Regions from separate parts of the Candidatus Methylospira mobilis genome, predicted to be linked through region 2. Evidence: predicted binding sites of a transcription regulator. Region 2 holds the regulator's gene; the other holds the start of a gene.
The links. Region 2 encodes HrcA, which represses chaperone genes, less so after heat shock. Its sites were predicted from a motif close to TNTTAGCACTCNNNNNNNNNGAGTGCTAANA; they were not measured.
Positions count from the first base shown of each region.

Region 1: groES (co-chaperone GroES) is a predicted target of HrcA. The motif match lies at 3,151-3,181, and genes of this name have one in related genera.

Region 1 covers NZ_CP044205.1:2,900,609-2,909,900, forward strand. The annotation lists gene F6R98_RS13175 (AmpG family muropeptide MFS transporter) at 1-151, opposite strand, end outside; gene F6R98_RS13180 (exodeoxyribonuclease III) at 135-917, opposite strand; gene groL (chaperonin GroEL) at 1,122-2,762, opposite strand; gene groES (co-chaperone GroES) at 2,813-3,103, opposite strand; gene arsC (arsenate reductase (glutaredoxin)) at 3,698-4,057, shown strand; gene F6R98_RS13200 (response regulator transcription factor) at 4,054-4,608, opposite strand; gene F6R98_RS13205 (ATP-binding protein) at 4,605-5,948, opposite strand; gene F6R98_RS13210 (hypothetical protein) at 6,134-6,505, shown strand; gene F6R98_RS13215 (OmpA/MotB family protein) at 6,589-7,116, shown strand; gene F6R98_RS13220 (cation diffusion facilitator family transporter) at 7,167-8,108, opposite strand; rRNA gene rrf (5S ribosomal RNA) at 8,254-8,366, opposite strand; rRNA gene F6R98_RS13230 (23S ribosomal RNA) at 8,524-9,292, opposite strand, start outside.
Region 2 covers NZ_CP044205.1:1,872,611-1,881,902, reverse strand. The annotation lists gene F6R98_RS08295 (DUF2235 domain-containing protein) at 1-422, shown strand, start outside; gene F6R98_RS08290 (EcsC family protein) at 735-1,754, shown strand; gene tmpT (thiopurine S-methyltransferase) at 1,945-2,583, opposite strand; gene recN (DNA repair protein RecN) at 2,876-4,567, opposite strand; gene F6R98_RS08275 (NAD(+) kinase) at 4,570-5,445, opposite strand; gene hrcA (heat-inducible transcriptional repressor HrcA) at 5,618-6,682, shown strand; gene grpE (nucleotide exchange factor GrpE) at 6,815-7,399, shown strand; gene dnaK (molecular chaperone DnaK) at 7,500-9,292, shown strand, end outside.

The DNA of each region.
Region 1 (9,292 bases), 1.0 Mb from region 2:
CGACGCCTTCCTGCTTAAGCCAGGCCTGCAGCACCGAACCGGTCAGCAACAGCGGCAATCCGCCATAAAAGCCGGTAAAAAAAGCCCCCAATATGCGGCGCGTGAAGTAAATCCGGTACCAGACCGCCGCCGGTTCAGAGGCTGACGTCATAATCTACCGTCAACGGCGCATGGTCGCTAAAACGCTGTTCCTTGTAGACAACCGCAGTACGTGCGGCTGCGGCCAGTTTATCGGTTGCAATCTGGTAGTCGATGCGCCATCCGACATTTTTTGCCCAGGCCTGCCCGCGGTTGCTCCACCAGGTATAGCCTTCGCCGCCGGCTTCCGGGTACAGCCTGCGAAAAACATCCACCCAGCCCTGTTCATCGAAGACGCGGCTTAACCACGCACGTTCCTCCGGCAGAAAGCCGGAGTTTTTCTGATTGGACTTCCAGTTTTTAAGGTCGACTTCCTTATGCGCGATATTCCAGTCGCCGCACAACACCACCTCGCGACCGCCTTGATGCAATGCGTTGAGATGAGGAAAAAAACGCTCCATGAAACTGTATTTTGTGGCTTGCCGATGTTCACCGCTGGAACCGGACGGCAAATAGACCGAAACCACGGAAAAACCATCGTAGCGCAATTCGATATAACGCCCTTCCGCGTCGATATCGGCAATGCCCAGACCTTCGATAATCTGGTCGGGCTGACGGCGCGCATAGACGCCGACGCCGCTGTAGCCTTTTTTTTCGGCATAGTGAAAATAGCCGTAGTAGCCGGCGGGATTCAGCATTTCTGCGCTCATATCGCCGGCCTGCGCCTTGAGTTCCTGCATGCAGATAAAGTCGGCATCCTGTTCGGCAAGCCAGTCGAGAAAGCCTTTATTGACGGCGGAACGGATACCATTGAGATTGATTGAAATAATACGCAACATGTTTTTATGCAGTTATTGCTGATTTATAACCTGGCCTTTCGGTGCGAGACGAAAAAGTTGCATCCAGTTTAATCGTTTTTCATCCATCCGGGTACCCGCTTTAAAACGTATTTCCACCTCTACCTGCCATACGGCAAGTAGAGCACAACAAAAAGCCCCGACCGGTTTCCCGGTCGGGGCCTCAGACGCAAAGAAACTCTGCGATTACATCATGCCGTCCATTCCGCCCATTCCGCCCATGCCGCCACCCGGCATTGGCGCTTCTTCCTTGGGCTCTTCAGCGATCATCGCCTCGGTGGTGATCATCAATCCGGAAACGGAAGCCGCATTCTGCAATGCGGTACGCGTAACCTTGGCGGGATCAAGAATACCCATGGCGACCATGTCGCCGTATTCGCCGGTAGCGGCATTGTAACCGAAGTTACCGGTGCCTTCCGCTACCTTGTTCAGCACCACGGAAGCCTCATCGCCTGCGTTGGATACGATCTGGCGCAACGGTTCTTCCATCGCGCGACGCGCAATGCCGATGCCCGCATCCTGATCGTGGTTGATGCCTTTCAGATCCTTGATCTTCTGCAGCGCACGGATCAGCGCAACGCCGCCGCCCGGTACGATGCCTTCCTCTACCGCGGCGCGTGTCGCATGCAGCGCGTCTTCGACGCGTGCCTTCTTTTCCTTCATTTCGACTTCGGTTGCAGCACCGACTTTGATGACGGCAACGCCGCCAGCCAGTTTGGCCAGACGTTCCTGCAACTTCTCCTTGTCGTAATCGGAAGTAGTGTCTTCCATCTGCTTGCGGATCTGAGCAACGCGACCCTGAATCTTGTCGCTGCTGCCGGCGCCGTCAATGATAGTGGTATTTTCCTTGCTCACCTGTACTTTCTTCGCGGTGCCGAGATCGGTCAGCGTCGCCTTTTCCAGACTCAGACCGATGTCTTCGGAAATCACGGTGCCGCCGGTCAGGATGGCGATATCTTCCAGCATTGCCTTGCGGCGGTCGCCAAAGCCTGGAGCCTTGACGGCAGCAACTTTGACAATACCGCGCATGGTGTTTACTACCAGGGTAGCCAGGGCTTCGCCCTCGACATCTTCAGCAATAATCAGCAGCGAACGGCCGGCTTTGGCCACGCCTTCCAGTATCGGCAGCATTTCACGGATATTGGAAATCTTCTTCTCGTACAGCAGGATGAAGGGGCTGTCCAGCTCTGCGCTCATGCTCTGCTGGTTGTTGATGAAGTAAGGCGACAGGTAGCCGCGGTCGAACTGCATGCCTTCAACGATATCCAGCTGGTTTTCCAGACCCGAACCGTCTTCCACCGTAATGACGCCTTCCTTGCCTACCTTGTCCATCGCCTCGGCAATGATGCCGCCGATGCTCTCATCGGAATTGGCTGAAATCGAACCTACCTGGGCGATGGCATTGTTGTCGGCGCAGGGAACGGACATCTGGTGTATCGCTTCAACCGCTGCATGAACAGCCTTGTCGATACCGCGCTTCAGATCCATCGGATTCATGCCCGCAGCAACCGCCTTCAACCCTTCGTTCAAAATAGCCTGAGCCAGAACCGTAGCGGTGGTGGTGCCGTCGCCGGCTACGTCGGAGGTCTGGGAAGCGACTTCCTTAACCATCTGCGCGCCCATATTTTCGAACTTGTCTTTCAGTTCGACTTCCTTCGCGACTGAAACGCCGTCCTTGGTAACGGTCGGTGCGCCGAAGCTTTTTTCCAGGACGACATTGCGCCCTTTAGGACCCAGCGTCACTTTTACCGCGTGAGCCAGAATATTTACGCCACGCACCATGCGCGAACGCGCGTCATCACCAAATTTAACTTCTTTAGCTGCCATGTTTATACCTTCAAATAACTATAAGTTTAAATAACTTGCGGTTATGCCAATCAGGCTTCGATAATGCCCATGACATCTTCTTCACGCATGACCACAATTTCATCGCCGTCGATCTTGACTTCGGTACCGGCATATTTGCCGAACAGAATCTTGTCTCCGACCTTAACCTGCAACGGGCGAACTTCGCCATTATCCGACGTTTTTCCCTGACCAACAGCCAACACTTCTCCGCGCATGGGTTTTTCGGCAGCTGAATCAGGAATTACGATACCTCCTGCTGTGGTACGCTCTTCTTCAAGGCGTTTAACAATGATGCGATCATGTAATGGACGAATTTTCATTTTTTTCCTCATAAATGTTGATTAAAACACTATGCTGCCGGCAGCGCCGTTAGCACTCAATCAAGGCGAGTGCTAATAATAGCCATCCCGCGCGCCTTGTCAAGGCTTGGTTCACATTGATTTACTATATTCACACAACACCATCCAATAGGATCAAGGCGTCGTACTCCTGTTTTGCGAGCAAACAAGTTAAATCCATGCCACCCTTCGCGCCTGCAAGGCATCACACCGCCCTTTTATGGAGGCTCCCAACCAACAATTCAAGCGGCAAGGATGTAAAACTTTATATTCTGGTAACTGTTGCTACCCAGCGCCCTCATGAAGTAGAAAAAACGGTGTGAGCCGGAGGGGAGTCCGTCAGCGGCCTGATCTGGCGTAGCCGAAGGGACAGACGACGCAGGGTGTAGTTGCTAGATAGGCACACTCCAGCGTGTCCCGGCAGGTTTACCCTGCTCCGAGGCTGCCCCGGTCATGAATTATTTCCAGCCGTTACAGAATAGTTACATATTCTGTGGCTTTCCTTCTTCAGCATAGCGGGAGAAGAACGGTAGAATGGCGCCTGCACACTACAAATCAGACAGAGGAACTCTACAGATGAGCGTTACCATCTACCACAACCCGCGCTGCAGCAAATCCCGCGCCGCGCTGCAGCTTCTCAAGGAAAACGGCATAGAATGCGAAGTGGTCGAATACCTGAAATCGCCGCCGTCAGCCGAAAGACTGGACGCCATTATCCGATTACTCGGCATGGAACCCCGCGCGTTGATGCGCAAAAACGAAGCCCCCTACAAGACTGAAAATCTGGCTGATCAAAGCCTGAGCCGTGAACAACTGATTGCAGCCATGATAAAAAACCCGGTGCTGATAGAAAGGCCGATAGTATTCACAGAAACGGGCGCAACCCTGGGGCGACCGCCGGAAAACGTGCTTCAAACGCCGGGGCTGCACGATTAATCCTTGACCGGGCGCTTCTCCAGCTTGCGTTGCAGCGTGCGGCGGTGCATGTTGAGCGCGCGCGCCGCTGCAGAAATATTGCCGTCGTGCTCGGCAAGAATTTTCTGCAGATGCTCCCACTCCAGACGTTTGACCGATAAAGGCCTGTCCTTGATCTCCACCGTGGGATCGCCGCCATCCTTATGCAGTGCGGCCAATATTTCATCGGCATCGGCCGGTTTGGTCAAATAATGAATAGCGCCCAGTTTGATGGCCTCGACTGCCGTCGCCACGCTGGCGTAACCGGTCAGGATCACCACGCGGGTATTGTCGTCCAAATCGACCAGATACTTTGCCATGGCCAGACCTGAATCCTGACCGATACGCAAATCGATTACCGCATATTCGGGTTCCACCTGGCGCGCAATCTCCATCGCCTGCTGCAAATTGTGGGCGACATAGACATCGAAGTTGCGCTTTTGCAGCGCCTCTTCCAGAACCATACAAAAAGTTTCGTCATCGTCGACCAGCAATAAGCGCGGATTTTCAGTAATATAGGCAATCGTACTCATAGTCCCGCCTCCCTTAAGGTTACAGGCAGGCTGATGCGCGTCAGCGTACCCTGGCATTCGCTACGTAGCGCCATGGAAATCGTCCCGCCCATGCGTTCAATCGTGGTAAAAGCCAGAAAAAGCCCTACCCCCAAACCATTTTCCTTGCTTGAAACAGGTTCCTTGCCCAGTTGTTCGGATACGCTTGGGGCAATACCGGGACCGTCGTCGACGATCTCAAGAACAAGGCGATCCTTGGTCCACCGCGCACGCAGTTCGATAAAGTGCGGAGACACATCTGCGGAATTATTGAGGATATTGACCAAAGCATGGGTAAGCGTCAGTTCGGCCAGAATCGAAGGCGATGGCTCGAACCCCTGTTTGTTGACAGCCAAAACCCCTTCCGGCCGCTGCTGCCGCCAATTGGAAATCACCTCATCCAGATAAGCGGAAACCGGCATCGGATGCCCGGACTCGGCCCTGATTTCTCCGGCGGAAGCCGACAGTACCGACAGCGCTTGCTTGCATCTGCTCACCTGTTCGCGCAGTATTTTCATTTTTTTGCACAAGTCGGCATCGGTTTCTCCGTACTCCTTGATCAACTCATGAACGATGATCGCCATGGTTCCCAGCGGTGTCCCCATTTCATGGGCGGCGCCTGCCGCAAGAGTCCCCAGCGCGACTACACGCTCGTTGCGCAACGTGTGCTCGCGTATTTCCGCCAGTTTCCGTTCGCGCTGGCGTAACGTGTCGGCAATACCAACTACAAAATATGCCACCAGCACCGCACTGAACACGAAACCGAACCACATGCCGAAAACATGAAGCTGCAGATCGTGGTGATCCATGAGCTGATGCAGTTCCGGCGGCGTATTAGGCCCCAGGGTTATAGGCAGAATCGCGGGTAGCGGTTTATAAAAGGTCATCAGCAGGGTGTAGCACGCCGATGTAAACAGCACCATATACCAGGTATAAATTCTGGGAAGTATGGTTGAGGTGAGAATCAGCGGCAGCAGAAAGAACCACGCCAAGGGGTTACTTGCGCCTCCGGTGAAATACAGCACGGCGGTAATAGTCAGCACATCGCAGCACAACTGAAAAAACAGCTCGCCATCGACTACAATGCGTTCTTCCTCCAGCCGCACCCAAGTGTACCAGTTAAACCCCAATTGCGCAGTAATTACGGCGGTCAGCGCAGCCTGGTACAAAGGCAACTCCAGACCGTAAACGCTGATGATGACCGCCAGCGCCTCCACGCAAATCATCAGGTTGCGCAACACGAACAACCACTTCAGATTTTTTCGCGCGGAAATATCCGAAGCATCAAGTAGCGGGAAACTGATTACCGAGTCGTCTGTCATGGCATAATCTTACCAGACGCGCGGCAACTGCCAGTGTGACAAATTGTCACCATGTACCAACTCATTGATCAAAACATTCAATTGTAATATCCGCTTGATATTGTGAAAGGCCAATGATCAGGCTTGCGCCACGCATATCGTGGCCCGAACCCCATAAAACAGCATCCAGGGTACCTATTACGATCATGAACGACAAGACCAGAGAACCTACCGGAAAAGAATTGATACATATAGGCGCTGCCGAGCAGGTGCCAACCGAATATTTCGACATGGATATGCTGGATACTATCCCCAAGGATATCGGCTGGATGCTGCTGATACTCGGGATAATAGGGATAGCCGTTCCCGGTATGGTCGATATACCGCTCGTTATTGCCGGAAGTATTATCATTTGGCCATCGACCTATCGCATCTTTCAGCGCATGGCTAGAACCAAAAGACAGGCGCACCTGCTGGATGCGCCTGTCCGCTTCCTCTCACGCTTTCACGCAGACCTTGAAAAACGCAACCCCGGCGGACCGCAACCAGTTCGCTCCCTGACCGGCGATAATCAATGAATACACGCCATTTAACAAGACCGGAATACTGTCGAGGAGTACAATAAACCCCGCATTAATCATCAACAAAAGGTCCCCTGGTTATGAATATACGATTATTGGCTTTTCTATTATTGACGGTTCTTGGTGCCAGCGCCTGTGTGTCGGCGCAAAAATACAAGGAAGAAGAGGCGCTGAACCAGGAGCTGCAAAGCGAACTGGCCGCCAATCAGGTACAAATCAAAGAACTCAATGATGAGCTGACCGTATCCATGGTCAATGAACTGCTTTTCCCTTCAGGTAGCGCCGACCTTAACCGTAGCGGCAAAACAGTTCTCGACAAAATTATGCCTACTTTAAAAAGCGTAACAGATAAACATATAGAAGTCCGGGGCTATACTGACAACGTACCGATTGGCGGTTCGTTAAAGCGTCGATATAAATCGAATTGGGAACTATCCACCGCGCGCGCGACATCCGTGCTGGAATTCCTGCAAAAAGGCGGCGTAGCGCCCACCCTGTTGTCGGCCCGCGGATTTGGCGAATATCAACCGATCGCTCCCAACGACAGCAACGAGAATCGCGCAAAAAACCGCCGCACCGATATCGTGATAATCGGGAAAGACCGATAAGCACTCACGCGCTCATGCCGCGAAAGCCCTTTTTCTAAATCCGGCAGTGATTAATGCGCATGGTCATCATCATGACCATGCGCAAGCATATTGCAATACAGGGTTGCCGATCCACACTCTTCAAACTCAACCTGTAACGTTGCATGCTGAATATTGTATTTATCTGACAAGTACTGATTGATTGCCTTCCTGATCGAAGCGCCTTGCGAGAGATTAAGATCCGCATCTACCGTGACATGAGCCGTCAGCACGCGCAAACTGCGGGTAATACTCCAGATATGCAGGTCATGCACGTCGGAAACGCCTTCAATGCGCTTCATATCATCCAGAACTCCGGCCACCAATATATCGGCAGGTGTTTTTTCCAGCAGAATATCGACTGATTCCTGCAGTATGCCCCATGCGCTCCAGAAAATAAGCAGCGCAATTAAAATACTCGCAGCCAGATCCAGCCATAACAAACCGGTCAGCCAGATACCGATACCGACTGCAATTGCTGCGACGCTGGCGACGACATCGCCCATCAAATGAAGAAAGACGCTGTGCAGATTCAAGTCGGACTTTCGTCCCCGGCTCAACAACCAGGCGGTAAAGGCATTGACCAGCAATGCAGCCGAACCAACGCCGACCAATACGTCGGGCATAATGGCTTCCTGCGAGCCGAAGCGGCTATAAGCCTGATAAATGATACCGCCGGCAATTAATACCAATGTCGTGGCATTAAACAGCGCTATCAGGATACCCACGCGATGATATCCAAAAGTGCCGGCAGCATGAGCCGGACGCCGCGCGATATTGACTGCATACCAGCCCAGGAGCAGTGCAATGACATCGGTCAAATTATGCGCGGCATCGGTAAGCAAAGCCAGACTGTTGGATAGCAACCCGGCTATGACTTCGACAACTATCAGAACCAGCGTAATAATGGCAGAAACGCCAAGACGCCACCCTGCGCCCTGGTTCTCTGCGTGGTGATCGTGAGTATGCCCCATGAATAATGTCGACCCCGGCAATGTAAAGCTGAATCATCCCACTTCAAGAGCATAAAATAAAGCACCAAAAACGAAAACCCCGCTCCGCGATAACGGAAAGGGGCCTTGTTGTCCAGCTGTGATGTCAGCTGCCTGTAGATTAGGAGCCTGGCAGTTCCCTACTTTCGCATGGAGGTCCACACTATCATCGGCGCTAAGCGGTTTCACTTCCGAGGTCGGGATGGGATCGGGTGGTTCCCGCTCGCTCTGGCCACCAGGCAAAACTGGTTGCTTGTTGCAAGCGGCTTTGATTGTTTTTATCAAAGCCTTTCAAACTGTCGGATGTACTCTGTTTTTTCGGTCCACCGTACGTTTTTTTTATTCTCGTACGCCGCTCCACTGTGTTGTGACACACGCCCAACCGATTGGGTGTTATATGGTCAAGCCTCTCGGGCAATTAGTACTGGTCAGCTTCACGCATTACTGCGCTTCCACACCCAGCCTATCAACCTGGTAGTCTTCCAGGGCCCTTCAGGGGACTCAAGTCCCAGGGAGATCTCATCTTGGGAGGGGCTTCCCGCTTAGATGCTTTCAGCGGTTATCCTGTCCGAACATAGCTACCCGGCAATGCCATTGGCATGACAACCGGAACACCAGCGGTTCGTTCACTCCGGTCCTCTCGTACTAGGAGCAACTTCCCTCAAATCTCCAACGCCCACGGCAGATAGGGACCGAACTGTCTCACGACGTTCTAAACCCAGCTCGCGTACCACTTTAAATGGCGAACAGCCATACCCTTGGGACCGACTACAGCCCCAGGATGTGATGAGCCGACATCGAGGTGCCAAACACCGCCGTCGATATGAACTCTTGGGCGGTATCAGCCTGTTATCCCCGGAGTACCTTTTATCCGTTGAGCGATGGCCCTTCCATTCAGAACCACCGGATCACTAAGACCTACTTTCGTACCTGCTCGACGTGTGTGTCTCGCAGTCAAGCGCGCTTTTGCCTTTACACTCTTTGCGTGATTTCCGACCACGCTGAGCGCACCTTCGTGCTCCTCCGTTACTCTTTGGGAGGAGACCGCCCCAGTCAAACTACCCACCATACACGGTCCCCGATCCGGATCACGGATCTAGGTTAGAACTCCAAATAGACCAGGGTGGTATTTCAAGGTTGGCTCCACTCGAACTGGCGTCCAAGTT
Region 2 (9,292 bases):
CGGCGCGTGAATTGGATATAAACGAAACCGTTCAAGTATCGATTTGTGCGGCGCAGTATTGGAATCATAGCGGCGTTCTCGTCAAGCCCGGACAATCGTTTCATTTCGAAGCCAGCGGAACATGGTGCGACAGCGATTACCAATCACCCCCCGATGGGTACGAAAATTACCCGGGAAAACATTGGATGTCCTGGTTCAAATGGAGCCGCCGCTGCCGCACGGCAAACTGGTTTGTATTGATAGGCGCGGTGGGGAAAACCTGCTCGAACGGCAAAATGCATGTGCTTGGCGCAGGAAAGTATGCCGAGGCGCCGTTTACGCCTCAACGTGAGGGAGAGCTTCTTTGTTTCGCAAACGATACCTTCGGATTCTATCGCAACAACAGCGGCGCTGTCACTTTGAAGATAACACGGATAAGCTAGGTTCTGTTGACGTTTCCGTGAAAATTAAAATAAATATATCAATTAGTTATGATTGATAGAAAAAGAAAAACCGTCATTCCTCCGGATCGAGTCCGGGGCAGGCTCTGACGGCATGACGCTAACTCTTTGATTCAAAAATTACGCTATGTCAACAGAGCCTTAGGAAGCTGTCCACGATTTTTGAGAAAAGAATAAACAGCTTCCAGAAAAAACGGACAACTCCCGCCTTCCGGGTAATGCAGGTATGTAGAAAACTGTTATCATCAGTCTTGACTCAGTCTACGCCAATCCGCAATAAAACCTGGAAGCTAAATGAGCAAGCTTACATTCTACGAAAAAACCCAGATCGAACAGATAGCAGCCTGGAAGGCGGAGCTGCCGAGCCATGCCGGCCAGGTATTCAATAGGCTACGCGTTCCGCTACGAAAAGTAGCTGGCACGATGGTGCACGAAACGAAGCTACCCTCATTACTGACCCGGCTGGCCAAACATCTGAACACCGAACACGATGCTCGCGAGATTGCCAGAAGAGCAGGCGTTGCCGGAATTAAAGACCTCTATCACAAACCGCTCGAAGTCTGCGATCGTCTGGCCGACAGAGTCAGCGTCAAAGCGGAACGCGAGGCCATGATACGCGGCACGGCATCCGGTCTGGGCGGCCTTCCCACCGAACTCGCCGCGCTGCCGCTGACCCTGCAGGCATCGCTGCATTCCGTGGTGCGTATCGGACACTGCTACGGTTTCAGCCTGAAATCGCCGGAAGATATGCTCTATATTCTGGGCATCATGGAGCTTTCCACCATCGACGACCCCGAACGCCGTCAGGCGCTGAGACAGCGTCTCTATGAACTGGTGGAGACCAGGTCGAAACGTCTGCGGCAAGACAGGCCGGACGCCGGATTCGACGCGATGGCCGAGGATCTGATGGAGAATCTGGTCGAAGACGTGATCTGGGAAGCGATACCGATTTTCGGAGACTTCGCTTCTTTCGCAATCAACTCTATGGAATCGCACCGCCTGGATATCGCCGCGCGGCGCGTATTCCAGGAGCGCCGCTTGCGCGCCCAGGGTAAAGTAAAACGGATACCGCCCGCGGCGGAAGCACACCGTCATTCGGTGCAGCGCGATGCGTATTATCTGGGCAGAGAGATGATCTATGTCGGCAGTTACGGCTCCGCTTTCGTTCTGACGCTGCCCGCGGTGGCGATTGGCGACGCCGGTGCGCTGATCCTGCCGCGCCCGATAAGGATTGGGTTACGCGACGGAGGCAGAGACGGGTATGTTGCCGCATCGCTTGCGCGCGAGCAGCTGAGAGCACGCCATTCCGCATGACTCTGCAGCAACCAGTTTTGAGTCTAAGAGTAATAAGCTGCCGGGATATGTCTAATTGATTGATTAAACATAATAAATCAGGATCATAAAGGCTGGCGCTCCGGCCTTTGCGATGCTGTCGAACGGTTAAGCATGGAATTTATTGATAAATTAAGCGGCCCGTGCCTGGAGCGCTTGAATGATACCTGTATTAACCTCTTTTTAGCAGCCAAACATTTTCTGTTGCAGGACATTTACCCTTCAATCCACCGGAGATATTTTTGCTTGTTATGAGAGTTAAATCATAACTGTCTCGGTAGTGTTGATTTACTTCCTCGTTACTGATTGAAAAAGGGGGGCCTTCCATCAAGTTTTGATCATACTCGTAGGTAAGCAGCAACTGCGGCGCTTTATCCGTAATATCCATTAAGTGCGCTGCGTATCGATGGCGCATTTCTTCGAAAAGGGCAACCAAAGCCGCCCTGTCGTAAATTGCGTCGACCGGGCCAAGCATCGTGCTGGATATTGCAAAGATATCACCAACCAATATGTCGATATTTTTTGCGCTGTACTGTTTCAGTTTACCATCTGCCGATATTTTTGGCTCCACCCTGAGCTCCATAAATAGTTGCTTAATAGCCGTCTCGACCAATTCAGCTCCAGCAACGCGAAAGCCATTGGAAAGGAGCCAGGCAATATCAAGAGTCTTACCGCACAAGGGTACAAATACACGACCGCCTTCCGCTAAAGAAAGCGCTTTGAAGTATTTGACCAGTAGTGGGTTGGCTTCACTTTCGTGGAAAGCAATTTCATTGTTTCCCCACCTTTTTCGCCAGAAACCTGCATCCATGACGAATGATCTCCCGAGCACGATTACTTACAGATAAAGCTATGAATGCTGCGGCATATAGCAGCCTATTGCGCCCTCGAAGCCGAAAATAGACCGACGCAATCGCGTGTCTCGACAAGAAACGCCCCATCCTCCCCTTGCCTTGCACTATAACCCGGCTACGGGGATTCGCGAAGCATGCTTCGCGAATCCCCGCTTGCGCCCCCACAAGAAAAGATTATGTGTAGATATATACCGCGCCCCTCACAGGCTCGGAGCAGGTAGCCGAATAAGCACCTTTCAGCCGGATAAATCAACCATTCCCTTCCGCCGCCACCGTCAACATTTCCTCTGCATGCGCCAGAGTCTGCGCGGTGATCTTGACCCCGCCCAGCATGCGCGCGATTTCGTCGACACGCTCTTTTTCGGTAAGCTTTTTCACCTGCGTCTGCGTTTGTCCGGAACGGGTCTTTTTCTCGACGCGCAGGTGATGATGCCCCTGCACCGCGACCTGATGCAGATGGGTCACGCAGAATATCTGCCGTCCCGCCGCCAGCGCGCGCAGTTTTTGGCCGACGATTTCGGCGACGCCGCCGCCGATGCCGCTGTCCACTTCATCGAAAATCAGCGTCGGCGTGGTTTTTACGTCGATGGCGGCGACCTGTATCGCCAGACTGATGCGCGACAGCTCGCCGCCGGAAGCCACCTTGGCCAGCGGGCGCGGCGGCAAGCCCGGATTGGCGCTGACCAGAAACTCGATCGTGTCGCAGCCCGACGCTTTAGGTGCCGCGTCCGCTTCCGCCTGCACCTGGATCACAAACTGTCCCTGGGGCATGCCCAGCTCGCGGATGAAACCGCTGATGGTTTTGGACAATCGCCTGGCGCCGTCGGTTCTGCGCGCGGTTAATTTTGCCGCCGTAGCCTGGTACTCGCTTAACAGCCGTACGGTCAAGGCTTCCAGTTCCGCCTGTTTTTCATCGCCCGGCGCCAGCGCCTGCAATTCCTGGCGGAACTCGGCCAGCTGTTCGCGCAAGGCCTGCGGCTGGGTTTGATATTTGCGCGCCAGCCGGTGCAGCACGCCCAGTTTTTCGTCGAGCCAGCTCAAACGCGCGGGATCGGCGTCCAGTTTTTCCAGCAGCCGCGCCAGCGTATGGCCGACTTCCTTGACCGCAATCTGCGCCTCGTCGATCAGGCCGACCGTTTCTTCAAAACCGGCGGCCAGCTGCGCCAGTTCGCGCAAGGCCTGCCCTCCCCTGACCAGCAAAGCGCTGGCCGAGTGCGTGTCGTCGTCATACAGCGCGTCGAGCTGTTCCTGACCCACCATCAGAATTTTTTCAACGTTGGCCTGCAACGCATGTTCCGCCGAAAGTAGATCGTAATCCAGGCTTTCTATCTCATGCTGCTCCAGTTCTTCTATCTGATGGCGCAGCAGGGATACGCGCGCGCCGCTTTCCTGCAGCGCGCGCAGCAGCCGCTCCAGCTCGCGCTGCGCCGCCTGCCAGCGCTGATGCAGCGAGGCAAGCTGTTTCAGCAGAGATTGATTCCCGCAATATTCATCCAGCAGCCTCTGCTGTTCCTGAGCCTGCAACAGACGCAGATGCGCATGCTGTCCGTGGATTTCTATCAAATGCGTCGAAAGCGCCTGCAGGGACTGCAGAGTCACCGAACGGCCGTTGACAAACGCCCTCGAGCGCCCGTCCTGGCTTACACTACGGCGTATCAGACAGATTTCAGGGTTATCCGGATCCAGCAAATCGTTTTCATCCAGCCACATACGGGCGGGCAGAGCATCCAGCAACAGGCATTCGAGTTCGATCTCGGAGCGCGCCGCGCCGGTACGGATGAATCCGGCGTCGGCGCGCTCACCTGACGCCAGCGCCAGTGCGGTCAGCAGTATGGACTTGCCCGCGCCGGTCTCGCCGGTCAGAACGGTCAAGCCCTGTTCGAAATCCAGATCCAGCTTTTCCACGACCGCCAGATCGTTGATACGCAGATTACTCAACATGCCTAATTCCTGTTGCCGCCGCTCCAATTGAGCTTGGCGCGCAAAATTTCATAAAAATCGTAGTCGTTGGGGTGCAGGATACTGAAAGACAAATCGCGTGTAATGCGGATTTTATCCTGCAACTCTATGTCCGGTATTGAAATATTATCGCAGGCAATCTGAGCGCGAAATTGTTTACTTGGACGAAATGCAATATCAATGACGCTGTCATCCGAAACCACGATCGGACGATTGGTCAGGGTATGCGGGTTAATCGGCACCAGAACGATGGCTTTGAGCGTGGGATGAAGAATCGGGCCGCCTCCCGACAGCGCATAGGCCGTCGAACCGGTCGGCGTGGAAACGATCAGGCCATCGGAGCGCTGCGAATTCAGAAAAGCGCCGTTAATGGTGGTTTCGAGCTCTATCATGCTGGTAGCGCTCCAGCTGTGCACGATGACGTCGTTGACCGCGGTTTGCTGGTATACGGTTTCGCCGTCACGTATGACGCGTGCGCGCAACAAGTAGCGCTGCTCTGAAAAGTAATGCCCATTCAGCATTTCGTCGATCTTGGCTAGGGCATGTTCCGGCGTAATATCCACCAGAAACCCCAGACGCCCGAGATTAACGCCTATCAGCGGAATCCGGTATTCGGCCAGGGTGCGCGCGACGGTCAACAGCGAGCCGTCGCCGCCGACCACAATGGCCAAATCGCAACGCAACCCTATTTGCTCCATATCAATACCGGCGGCATCCGCTATGATATGCACGCAACCGCGCTCGACGACAACCTCGCACCCACGTTCACACAGGCGGTGATAAAGCGGCGGCAGTATTTCGGCAATACGGTCCGCATCCGGCTTTCCGATCAACGCGATCCGTTTATAGACAGCAGACATGGCAGCACACGATGATTGTTAAAACAAATAAAACAAAAAAGAGAGGCGCGGAAAACTTTCCATGCGCACCCGGTTCAGGAGGCTTATCTTATGAGCTTCTTGACACATTATCCAGCCATTGGTAGTTTTGGCACTCACCATTATGGAGCGCCAGTGCAATTCGAGGATGCCTGTGTCCAAATACCCCGAGATGTCTGATCGTGCGCAGCATCTGTTGAAAATTCTTGTCGAGCGCTATATAGATGATGGACAACCGGTCGGCTCGCGCGCGCTGTCGCGCGACGCAGGCCTGAACCTGAGTCCGGCCACCATACGCAACGTGATGGCCGATCTGGAGGAGTTGGGGTTAATCGCTTCGCCTCATACATCGGCGGGACGCATGCCCACGGTGAGCGGCTATCGCTTTTTTATCGACTCGCTGTTGACGGTACGCCCGTTGCAGGACGAAATCATCACACAATGCGAACGTGGTTTGTTCGAGCATAGCGGAGACCCGGAAGAAATGCTGGAATCGACCTCGCGCATGCTGGCCGATATCACGCGCATGGCGGGGCTGGTCTCCATACCGCGGCGCGATAAGACCATATTCCGCATGATCGAATTCATCCCGTTATCGGAAAACCGGCTGCTGGTCATCCTGGTCACCAATGACCAGGAAGTGCAAAACAAGGTGATCTACCCTTCGCGCCGTTTCAGCGCATCGGAGCTGACTACGGTACAGAACTATCTGAACCAGAATTACTCGGGTCAGGCGCTGGCCGACGTGCGCCAGCAGGTCATGGGAGAAGCGCAGGAAGCGCGCGAGCGCATGACGCAGGAGCTGGCGCAGGGAGCGGAAATCGCAGATCTCGCCTTCAAGGGACAAAAGAGAAAAAAACGCCATCCGTTCGTGATGAGCGGCGAAACCAACCTGATGGATTTCGACGAACTGGCGTCCATGGACCATATGCGCGCGCTGCTGTCGGCGTTTCAGCAGAAGGAAGACATGGTGCATCTGCTCGACCGCTGCCTCGAAACGCATGGCGTAAAAATTTTTATCGGCGAAGAATCGGGTTATCGTCCACTGCAACAGTGCAGCCTGGTTACAGCCCCTTATATAGTCGACGAACATACCGTAGGGCTGCTCGGCGTCATCGGTCCGACGCGCATGGACTACGAACGCGTGATACCGCTGGTGGACCTGACGTCAAAATTATTGGGAAACGCCTTGAATCGGCGAAATATGGCCCCCATTTAAAATCTGATAAATATCGCATGCCTGAAGCATATCCGGTCTTTTCCCCGCAACAGTGACGCTTTGCGGCGGGTTAAGGATAGGATTGAGTGTTTGCGGGCGCATACATTTAATTTAATTGGGAGCAATAAAACCATGAGTGAAGAGCAGACAACTCAGGCGCTGGATGTTGTGAACAGCGTCGATCCGGCAAGTGACGCGCTGCAAAACGACGATGCAGGCGGGAACAGCGGCAACGCCGACGAGTCGCCGGAAGCACTGGCTGAAAAACTGGCGGCCGCTCAACACGCGGCGGCTGAAAACTGGGACAAGCTGTTGCGCGTCCAGGCGGAAATGGACAATTTGCGCAGACGCACCGAAAAAGATCTGCAAAACGCGCATAAATACGCACTGGAAAAATTTGCGCGCGAATTGCTCGCCGTCGTCGACAGCCTGGAACTCGGCATACAGGCCGCAACGGGCGACTCGCCGGAAGTAGCCAAACTGCGCGAGGGCAGCGACCTGACCCTGAAACAGCTGCTGGGCGCGCTGGAAAAATTCGGCGTGGCGCAAATTGATCCGCATGGTCAGAAATTCAACCCCGAGCTGCATCAAGCCATGGCTGTGGAACCCAGCGCCGAAGCCGAACCCAATACCGTCGTCAAGGTATTTCAGAAGGGCTATCAGCTTAACGACCGCTTGTTGCGTCCCGCCATGGTGGTGATTGCGCAACAGGCATAAACCGCCACTTGAAAACTGCAAGCACCGCCCGCATTTAGGCAAACAACGGCTTAAAAAGCCAAATCAAACCAAAAAGAACTTACAAACGCCGGAGATCGTAATGGCTAGAATTATCGGTATTGACCTGGGAACCACCAACTCGTGTGTTGCCATCCTGGAAGGCGGCAAGTCGCGCGTCATCGAAAACAGCGAAGGGGCACGCACAACGCCGTCCACTATCGCCTTCACCAGCGACAACGAAGTATTGGTCGGACAGTCGGCCAAACGGCAGGCGGTAACCAACCCGAAAAACACCTTGTTCGCGGTTAAACGTCTGATCGGACGCCGTTTCAAGGACGACGTGGTCCAAAAAGACATCAAAATGGTGCCTTACAAGATTGCCGAAGCCGATAACGGCGACGCATGGATCGATGTAAGCGGAAAAAAAATGGCGCCGCCGGAAGTATCCGCACGCGTGCTGATGAAATTGAAAAAAGACGCCGAGGCATTCCTGGGCGAAGAAGTCACCGAAGCCGTCATCACCGTGCCGGCCTATTTCAATGACTCGCAGCGTCAAGCTACCAAGGATGCCGGCCGCATTGCAGGTCTGGATGTCAAGCGCATCATCAACGAACCAACCGCTGCCGCGCTGGCTTACGGCATGGACAAAAAACGCGGCGATCAGAAAATCGCCGTATACGACCTGGGCGGCGGCACCTTCGACGTTTCCATTATCGAAATCGCCGAAGTCGACGGCGAACACCAGTTCGAAGTGCTTTCCACCAACGGCGATACCTTCCTCGGCGGTGAAGACTTCGACCTGCGCATCATCGATTTTCTGGCAGACGAATTCAAGAAAGAACAGGGCATCGACCTGCACAATGATTCCCTGGCGCTGCAGCGTCTGAAGGAATCGGCGGAAAAGGCGAAAATCGAGCTGTCTTCCAGTCAGCAGACCGATATCAATCTGCCCTACATTACCGCCGACGCGACCGGTCCCAAGCATTTGAATATCAAGCTGACGCGTTCCAAGCTGGAATCTCTGGTCGACGATCTGATCGAACGCACCAAGGGCCCTTGCCTGACCGCGCTCAAGGACGCAGGATTGAAACCGTCCGAAATTCAGGAAGTCATCCTGGTCGGCGGTCAGACCCGTATGCCGAAAGTACAGGACTTCGTAAAGAACATTTTCGGCAAGGAAGCGCGCAAGGACGTAAACCCTGACGAAGCGGTTGCGCTGGGCGCGGCCATACAGGCAGGCGTGCTCGGCGGTCAGGTCAAGGATGTGTTGCTGCTCGACGTAACCCCGCTGTCTTTAGGGATAGAAACCCTGGGGGGCGTCATGACCAAGCTGATCGAAAAGAATACGACGATTCCTACCAAAACCAGCCAGGTATTCTCGACGGCTGAAGACAATCAATCCGCAGTGACCGTTCACGTCGTTCAGGGCGAACGCGAAATGGCGAGAGACAACAAATCGCTGGGACGTTTCGACCTGGCCGACCTGCCACTGGCCCCGAGAGGGATGCCGCAAATCGAAGTCACCTTCGATATCGACGCCAACGGCATCCTGAACGTATCCGCCAAGGACAAGGCAACCGGCAAACAGCAGTCGATCATCATCAAGGCGTCCAGCGGTTTGTCCGATGAAGAGGTCAAGCGCATGATTCAGGAAGCCGAACTGCATGCCGAGGAAGACCGCAAACTCCACGAGTTGATCAACGCCAGAAACCATGCAGACGGCCTGATACACTCCGCGCAGAAAACCGTTCACGACTTGGGCGACAAGGTCAGCGCCGAGGAAAAATCGAACATCGACAGCGCGGTTGACGCATTGAAAACCGCCATTTCCAGCGAAGACAAGGCCGATATCGACAGCAAAGCGGAAGCATTGTCGGAAGCCGCGGCGAAACT